DNA from 3 places in the Pseudomonas sp. FG36 genome. Region 3 is predicted to be linked to each of the others. Evidence: riboswitches for the same ligand, from Rfam matches in the RefSeq annotation. Region 3 holds a riboswitch; each other region holds the start of a gene.
The links. Region 3 has a riboswitch for cobalamin ahead of ACODS9_RS00055 (ABC transporter substrate-binding protein). Riboswitches for the same ligand answer to the same signal wherever they lie in the genome.
Positions count from the first base shown of each region.

Region 1: linked by a shared signal. The riboswitch ahead of ACODS9_RS24580 (TonB-dependent receptor plug domain-containing protein) and the one ahead of ACODS9_RS00055 (ABC transporter substrate-binding protein) in region 3 are both predicted to bind cobalamin.
Region 2: linked by a shared signal. The riboswitch ahead of ACODS9_RS08595 (CbtB domain-containing protein) and the one ahead of ACODS9_RS00055 (ABC transporter substrate-binding protein) in region 3 are both predicted to bind cobalamin.

Region 1 covers NZ_JBMDJQ010000048.1:17,114-19,370, forward strand. Annotated here, with positions in the region: gene ACODS9_RS24570 (TonB-dependent receptor) at 1-86, opposite strand, end outside; gene ACODS9_RS24575 (DUF2946 family protein) at 158-547, opposite strand; cobalamin riboswitch at 691-894, shown strand; gene ACODS9_RS24580 (TonB-dependent receptor plug domain-containing protein) at 985-2,257, shown strand, end outside.
Region 2 covers NZ_JBMDJQ010000008.1:23,669-25,925, forward strand. Annotated here, with positions in the region: gene cobW (cobalamin biosynthesis protein CobW) at 1-466, opposite strand, end outside; cobalamin riboswitch at 568-764, opposite strand; cobalamin riboswitch at 826-1,048, shown strand; gene ACODS9_RS08595 (CbtB domain-containing protein) at 1,149-1,334, shown strand; gene ACODS9_RS08600 (CbtA family protein) at 1,345-2,034, shown strand; gene ACODS9_RS08605 (cobalamin biosynthesis protein) at 2,034-2,257, shown strand, end outside.
Region 3 covers NZ_JBMDJQ010000001.1:8,146-10,402, forward strand. Annotated here, with positions in the region: gene ACODS9_RS00055 (ABC transporter substrate-binding protein) at 1-849, opposite strand, end outside; cobalamin riboswitch at 959-1,156, opposite strand; gene ACODS9_RS00060 (acetyltransferase domain-containing protein) at 1,184-2,257, opposite strand, start outside.

The sequences.
Region 1 (2,257 bases), on a different contig from region 3:
CTGGCGGGCAGGGTGAGGGTGTCGTCCTGCGCCCAGGCGCAGGTTGCGCTGCCAACGAGCAGCGCCAGAGTGGTCATGCGGAACATGCAAGGCTTCCTGGCTGAAATCAATGAGCGCACGCCCGCTGCCGATCAGGCAGTTCGAGGGCGTGGCGATGTCAGAACGCGAGAAGCGAAGCGGGGGAGGCGCGGGGATTGACCAGTGGCCAGCGCTGCTTGGGCAGGCGCGGCGCGGGTTGTCTGGGTAAGGGTTTGCTCGACTCCCCGGCGAGCAGGGCCAGCAAACCGAAGAACACCGCCAGCAGGATGGCGCTGAACAGGCTGGCGATCACGCAGTCGCCGCCGGCGGGCAGCACCGGGTCGGTGATGTCCTGGTCGCCCTTGAACACGCCGCTGCTGTCGGCCGCGCACCAGGCGGCGTCGTCGAGGCCGGCCAGGCGCAGCCCGGCCATCTGCCCATGGCCCATGGCGCACAGCAACGAGCCGAACAGGATGCTGAAATACAGCACCCAGGCGACTTGCGATCGTGTGTGGCGGGCCAGCTTCATCGGCAAAGCTCGAAGGGAACGGGAATAGGTTAGGCGTGCGGATTCTACAACTTTTGACACATCTGCCTAGAGTGATTGGCAGATAAAAAACACGCGAAACGATTCACCGGCCTTTGCTTGACGCACCTTGCCCCAAGGTGTTCAGATGCCGACCGATTTCAGGTGTCCCATGCCGCCGCGCATGGGGTGAAACGGGAAACCGGTACGCGCTTCGCGCCAGTCCGGTGCTGCCCCCGCAACGGTATGCAAGTGATGCCTTCGACAGACCACTGTGGCCCGCGCGTCATGGGAAGGTGAAGGCATCTTGTCTTGCGAGCCCGGAGACCGGCCTGGAATGTAGTAGGCAAACTCCTGCGGTGGGCGGGCATGGGCCGGTATTGGCGTGTGTGCGATCCGTGCTCCTGCGTGCTTCTGCGAAAGTCACTTTCGAGAAGAGCATGATTGCTGTGATTCACTCCCGACGTCGTTTCCCCAAGGCCCGGACCTTGTTCCTGGGCTGCCTGGCCAGCCCCCTGGCACTGGCCGAAAACACCCCCCTGATCCTCGACCAGCAGATCGTCGCCGCGCCGTCGGTGGAGTCGACCACGGTCGCCGCCATGGCCCAGTACGGCAGCAAGGTCGAGATCGTCAGCCGCGAGCAGATCGAGCGCGCCGGCCCCGGCGCCGACATCACCCGGGTGATGCAGATGTTCATCCCCGGCTTCTACGTAGCGCCGAAGAACGGCCCATTCGACTACGGCACCTACTCGCTGCTCGGCGGGCGCAACGACGACACACTGATCCTGCTCGACGGTGTACGCCTGAACAACCGCCTGTACGGCGGCCTGTACCTGGACACACTGCCGGCCAACGCGGTGGAGCGCATCGAGGTGCTCAAGGGCGGCCAGAGCCTGTTGTTCGGCACCCAGGCCGTGGCGGGAGTGATCAACATCGTCACCCGCAGCCCGCAACGTCGTCAGGCTTCAGGTGAGGTCAACCTGGGCCTGGACAGCTTCGCCGGCAGCAGCAAGGACGCCCGCGTCGAGCAGATCTTCAGCAATGGCTTCGGCGACCTGGGCCTGCTGGCCTATGTCAGCCACAACGTCTCCGACGGTTACCAGCCGTTTCGCAACCGCGACTACAGCGGCAACGTCAGCGACAAAAAGCGCGGCTACGAGGTGACCACCTTCGGCGGCAAGGCGATCCAGGCCTTCGGTGACGATGCGCGGCTGGAGCTGTTCTACCAGTACACAGACGCCAACCTCGATTTCGCCCGACCGGTGAACAACTACAAGACCACCAATGACCGCGTGCAGCAGATCGCCACGGCTACCTTCGAACAGCGCATCAGCGAGCGCCTGAGCTACTTCGTCAAGGGCCACGTCAACGACTGGGACACCCGCTACACCCGCATCAACAACCGCGCCGACGGCTCCCGCGACGTGGTCAACCACAACGACTACTGGGGCTTTACCGATTGGGGCGTGCAGGCCGAGGGCAAGGCCGAACTCGACGGCGGCCACGTGCTGGTGTTCGGTTCCGACAACCAGTGGTTCAAGGGCCAGGACGACGTGCTGGTGATCGACGACAACAAGGCCCAGGCCAATGCGTTGTACGCCCAACTGCGTCCCAGGATCGAGGCCTTGCCCAACTGGCACCCGAGCCTCGGCCTGCGCCACGAGGCCATGAGCGGCGGCGACAGCGCCACCGTCGGCATGCTCACCTCGCTGT
Region 2 (2,257 bases), on a different contig from region 3:
CGTCGACCTGGTCCGGGTAGGCGGCAAAGGTGCCGGCGGCCACGGCCGGGCTGTCGACCACGGTGATCACCGCATCGACGGTGCAGGCGTTGCGGATCTCCGGCCACTGGAAGGCCTGCACCAGGGGTTTTGGCAGGGCCAGGCCGCTGGTTTCGATGAGGATATGGTCGAGATCGCCGCGGCGCGCCACCAGCTCGCGCATCACCGGGAAGAATTCTTCCTGCACGGTGCAGCACAGGCAGCCGTTGGCCAGCTCGTAGACGCGGCCGTTGGCCTCTTCCTCGGAGCAGCCGATGCTGCACTGCTTGAGGATCTCGCCATCGATGCCCAGCTCGCCGAATTCGTTGACGATTACCGCGATGCGGCGGCCCTGGGCGTTGTCGAGCATATGGCGCAGCAAGGTGGTCTTGCCCGAGCCGAGGAAGCCGGTAACGATGGTGACGGGGAGCTTGGCCAGTGTTTTCATGTCGCGATGCCCTTGGCAGCAATGGCGCGGGCATGCAGGACGACAGCCACGGCCCGTGTCGGCCTGGCTGTTTCGCCACCGGATCACCCCGCCCGGTTGAAAGTCGAAAACGTTGCGAGGCAGGTCTCCTGGCTTGCACCGCCGGCCATCAAAGCCGGTGGGATGGCGCCTTCCCGCGCGTGCGCAGTGGCTGTGCCGAACCCTTCAGTGCCTACAGTTGCGGGGGCAGCCGCGGCTTGTACCGCGTTCCCGTCTTAGCCCGGGACAACGCCCGGGAACCTCGAACCGGCAAGGCTACGCAGTGCCTGCCTGGCGGTCAACCGCCGCGGCGATTGACGCAGGCCCGGCCCCGTGATTTGCTAGCGCATTGCGTTCAGGTGCCCCCAACGGGGGTGAAACGGGAAACCGGTGCGTCGCGCCTCCTTTAGAAGAGGGCCGACAAAGCCGGTGCTGCCCCCGCAACGGTAAGCGAGAGAAGCGTCAGACCACTGTGCCCATCGTGCGGCATGGGAAGGTGACGTAGTCGATGGAGCCCCGCTCCACCTCGCCAGCCCGGAGACCGGCCTGACATGCTTGCAGAACACCCCGCGGTGGGCGGGCGCTGTCGTATCACCCGGGCCAGCCGTGCCCGGGGGCGTCGCGCCTGCCCGTTGCCACAACAAAAGCAGCAGAGGAACGCGTCATGCCCATCACCCACGCCAAACCCAGTATCGCCACCCCCGTCAGTCTCAGCCAGCGCCTGATCGTCGCGGTCGGCGCCAGCCTGCTGGGCCTGTGCCTGGTGTACTTCGCCGGTTTCTCGCACATCGAGGCGGTGCACAACGCCGCCCACGACACCCGCCACAGCGCCGCCTTCCCTTGCCACTGAGTACGCCCGCATGATCACGCGCATCGCCCGTACCGCGGGTTTCAGCGGCCTGCTCGCCGCCCTGCTGCTGACCCTGCTGCAAAGCTTCTGGGTCGCCCCGCTGATTCTCCAGGCGGAAACCTATGAAACCGCCGCCCCCGTCGCCGAACAGCATGAGCATGGCGAAGCCGCCGCGCCCCATGAGCACAGCGCCGAGGCCTGGGCACCCGAAGATGGCTGGCAGCGTATCCTGTCCACCACGGGCGGCAACCTGGTGGTCGCCGTCGGCTTCGCCCTGATCCTCGCCGCCCTGTACAGCCTGCGTGCCCCGGGCCGCGTGGCCACCGGCGCGCTGTGGGGCCTGGCGGGCTTCGCCGTGTTCTGCCTGGCGCCGACCCTGGGCCTGCCACCGGAACTGCCTGGTACCGCCGCCGCCGACCTTGGCCAGCGCCAGACCTGGTGGATCGGCACCGCCGCCGCCACTGCCGCCGGTCTGGCACTGTTGGTGTTCGCCCAGCACTGGCTGTTCAAGGTGCTCGGAGTCGCCCTGCTGGTGATCCCGCACCTGATCGGCGCACCACAGCCACCGGTTCATGAAAGCCTGGCCCCCGAGGCGCTGGAGACCCAGTTCAAGATCGCTTCGTGGCTGACCAACGCCGCGTTCTGGGTGGCCTTGGGCCTGCTCAGCGCCTGGTTGTTCCGCCGCTCCAGCCAGCACTGATGCGCGACATTGTTCCCCAGCCGGCGTTGTATGCCGGCTTTGGTTGCCGCCGTGGCTGCCCGGTCGAAACGCTCGCGGTGCTGCTGCGCCAGACCCTGACCAACCACGCCCTGCCCCTGTCGGCGCTGAAGGCAATCGCCAGCATCGAACCCAAGGCACGCGAGCCCGGCCTGCTGGCACTGGCCGAGCGGCTCGGGTTGCCGTTCATCTGCTTCGACAGCAA
Region 3 (2,257 bases):
TTTTTTCTGGTAGTCGTCGGCCGGGTAGCGGCGGCGGTCCATGCGCGCGACGATCAGCCAGGTGGGGTTGGCTTTGACCAGGGTTTCCCAGCCCACGGTAGGCCATTCTTCGCTGGACTCGACCACGTTGCGCACGCCAAGGGTCTGCAGCATGTAGTCGGCCACGCCCTGGCGGCCGGCGACATAGGGGTCGGTCTTGAGGTCGGCGCTGGAGAACCAGAACAGCGCGCTGGTGTGCGCCAGGTCCTGGCCGGCCAGGCGCTGCCTGGCCTGTTCCAGTTGGCCCTGGAGCTCGGCATTCAGGCGCGCGCCACGCTCCTGCACGTCGAATATCTCGGCCAGCTGGCTGACGCTCTTGTAGATGCTCTGCACCTTGAACGGCTGCAGGCGGGTGCCGTCGGCGCCCACCAGGTTGTCCTTGCCCTCGCAGTCCGAGGGCAGCAGGTAGGTGGGGATGCCCAGCTCCTGGAATTGTTCGCGGGTGCCGACCGCCCCTTGGGCGCCGATCATCCATTCGAACTGCGCCGTCACCAGTTGCGGACGTTTGCCGACCACCGCCTCGAAGCTCGGTTCGTTGTCGGCCAGGCGCGGGACCTTGTCGTTCTGCGCCTTGAATTCCGGCAGCACGTTGTTGAACCACAGCGAGGTGCCGGCCAGCCGCTCACCCAGGCCCAGGGCATAGAGCAGCTCGGTGCCGGCCTGGCCGACGGTCACCGCCCGTTGCGGGGCCTGGGTGAAGGTCTGCGGCATGCCGCAGTTGTCGACGGTCAGCGGGTACAGGGTGGTGCTGGCGTGGGCCAGGCCCGACAGGGACAGGCCGGCGAGGAGGGCGGCGAGGCGGTGCGGCATGGTGGGGCGATCTCCTGGGTGGTGCACGGAATGGCCCACGGACAGGCATCGCCCGGCAGCCTGCGCAAGCACGCGGCCAGGGCGGATGACCATCCCGGACACCCCGCCGGTTGGTGAATGCGTGCCGGCAGGTCTCCTGACTGGTGCGTCCAGGCCGGCGCCAGCCTTCCCGGGTCGGCAGACCCAGTGGCATCGATGGCGCAGGCTCGGCACCTACAGTTGCGGGGGCAGTTCCCTTTGGATCGCCAGTGGCGAGCCCGGGATTCCCTTTTGATTCCGTGTGGAAACCGGCGGGCGGCATGGTAGACCATCGGGCTGTCGGGTGAAAACGCTTTTACAGGTACTTGAGCCAGGCGATATCGCGCCGGCGCGCTTTCAGCCGGGCGAACCAGCGCACCGGCAGGTACAGGGCAAGTGGCAGCAGCACGGCGGTCAGCCATACCGCCCCGATGCCATCGAAACCGAAATAGCGGCCCTGGTTCAGGCCGAACAGCGCCACGCAGGCCACGTACAGCAGCTTGAGCACATACAGGTGCAGCAGGTAGAAGAACATCGGCGCTGCGCCAAACACCGCAAGCGGGCCGATCCAGCGGGCGTCGCCGGCACGCTCGAAGCCGCGCAGCAGGAGCAGGCCGACGCCGAGGGTCAGGGCCAGGAACAGCAACGACGGTGGGTACTTGGTGATATTGAAGAAGCTCATCAGCGTCTGCCCGACGCTGGCGTAGAGGCTCCAGGGGGCTTCGCCGTAGCCATTGAGCAGGCGCAGCGCGCCGAACCCCAGCAGCAACGCCGCGCCGGCCCATAGCAGGCGCTGTTGGCGCTTGCCGGCGTCGCTGCCCCGGGCAAACCACGGCCCGAGCCCATAACCCAGGGCGATCACGCCGATCCACGGCAACAGCGGGTAGGACGTGCGCAGGCGCAGATGTTCGCCCACCTCCAGCCAACTGCGCTCATGCAGGATCGCCCATGGCACATGCAGCGCCGATTCCGGCCCGAAGTGCAGGCCATCGAGCAGGTTGTGACCGGCGACGATCAGCGCGCCGAGGGCGAGCAGCGCCGGGCGCGGCAGCCACACCAGCAGCGACAGGGCGAGCATGCTCAGGCCGATGGCCCAGATCACCTGCAGGTAGATCACGCTCGGAGGCAACTCGAAGGTCCAGGCGAAGTTGACCAGGGTGAATTCCAGCAGTACCAGGAACAGACCGCGTTTGAACAGGAACACCGAGACATCGCCACGGCCCTGGTACTTCTCGCCATACAACCAGGCCGATAGCCCGGTAAGCAGCACGAACACCGGCGCGCACAGGTGCGCCAGGGTGCGACTGGCGAACAGGCTGGGTTCGGTGGCGTCGATCGCATCGATGGTCATCGGGTCGCTGACCTGGCGATGCAGGAAGAAGGTTTCGCG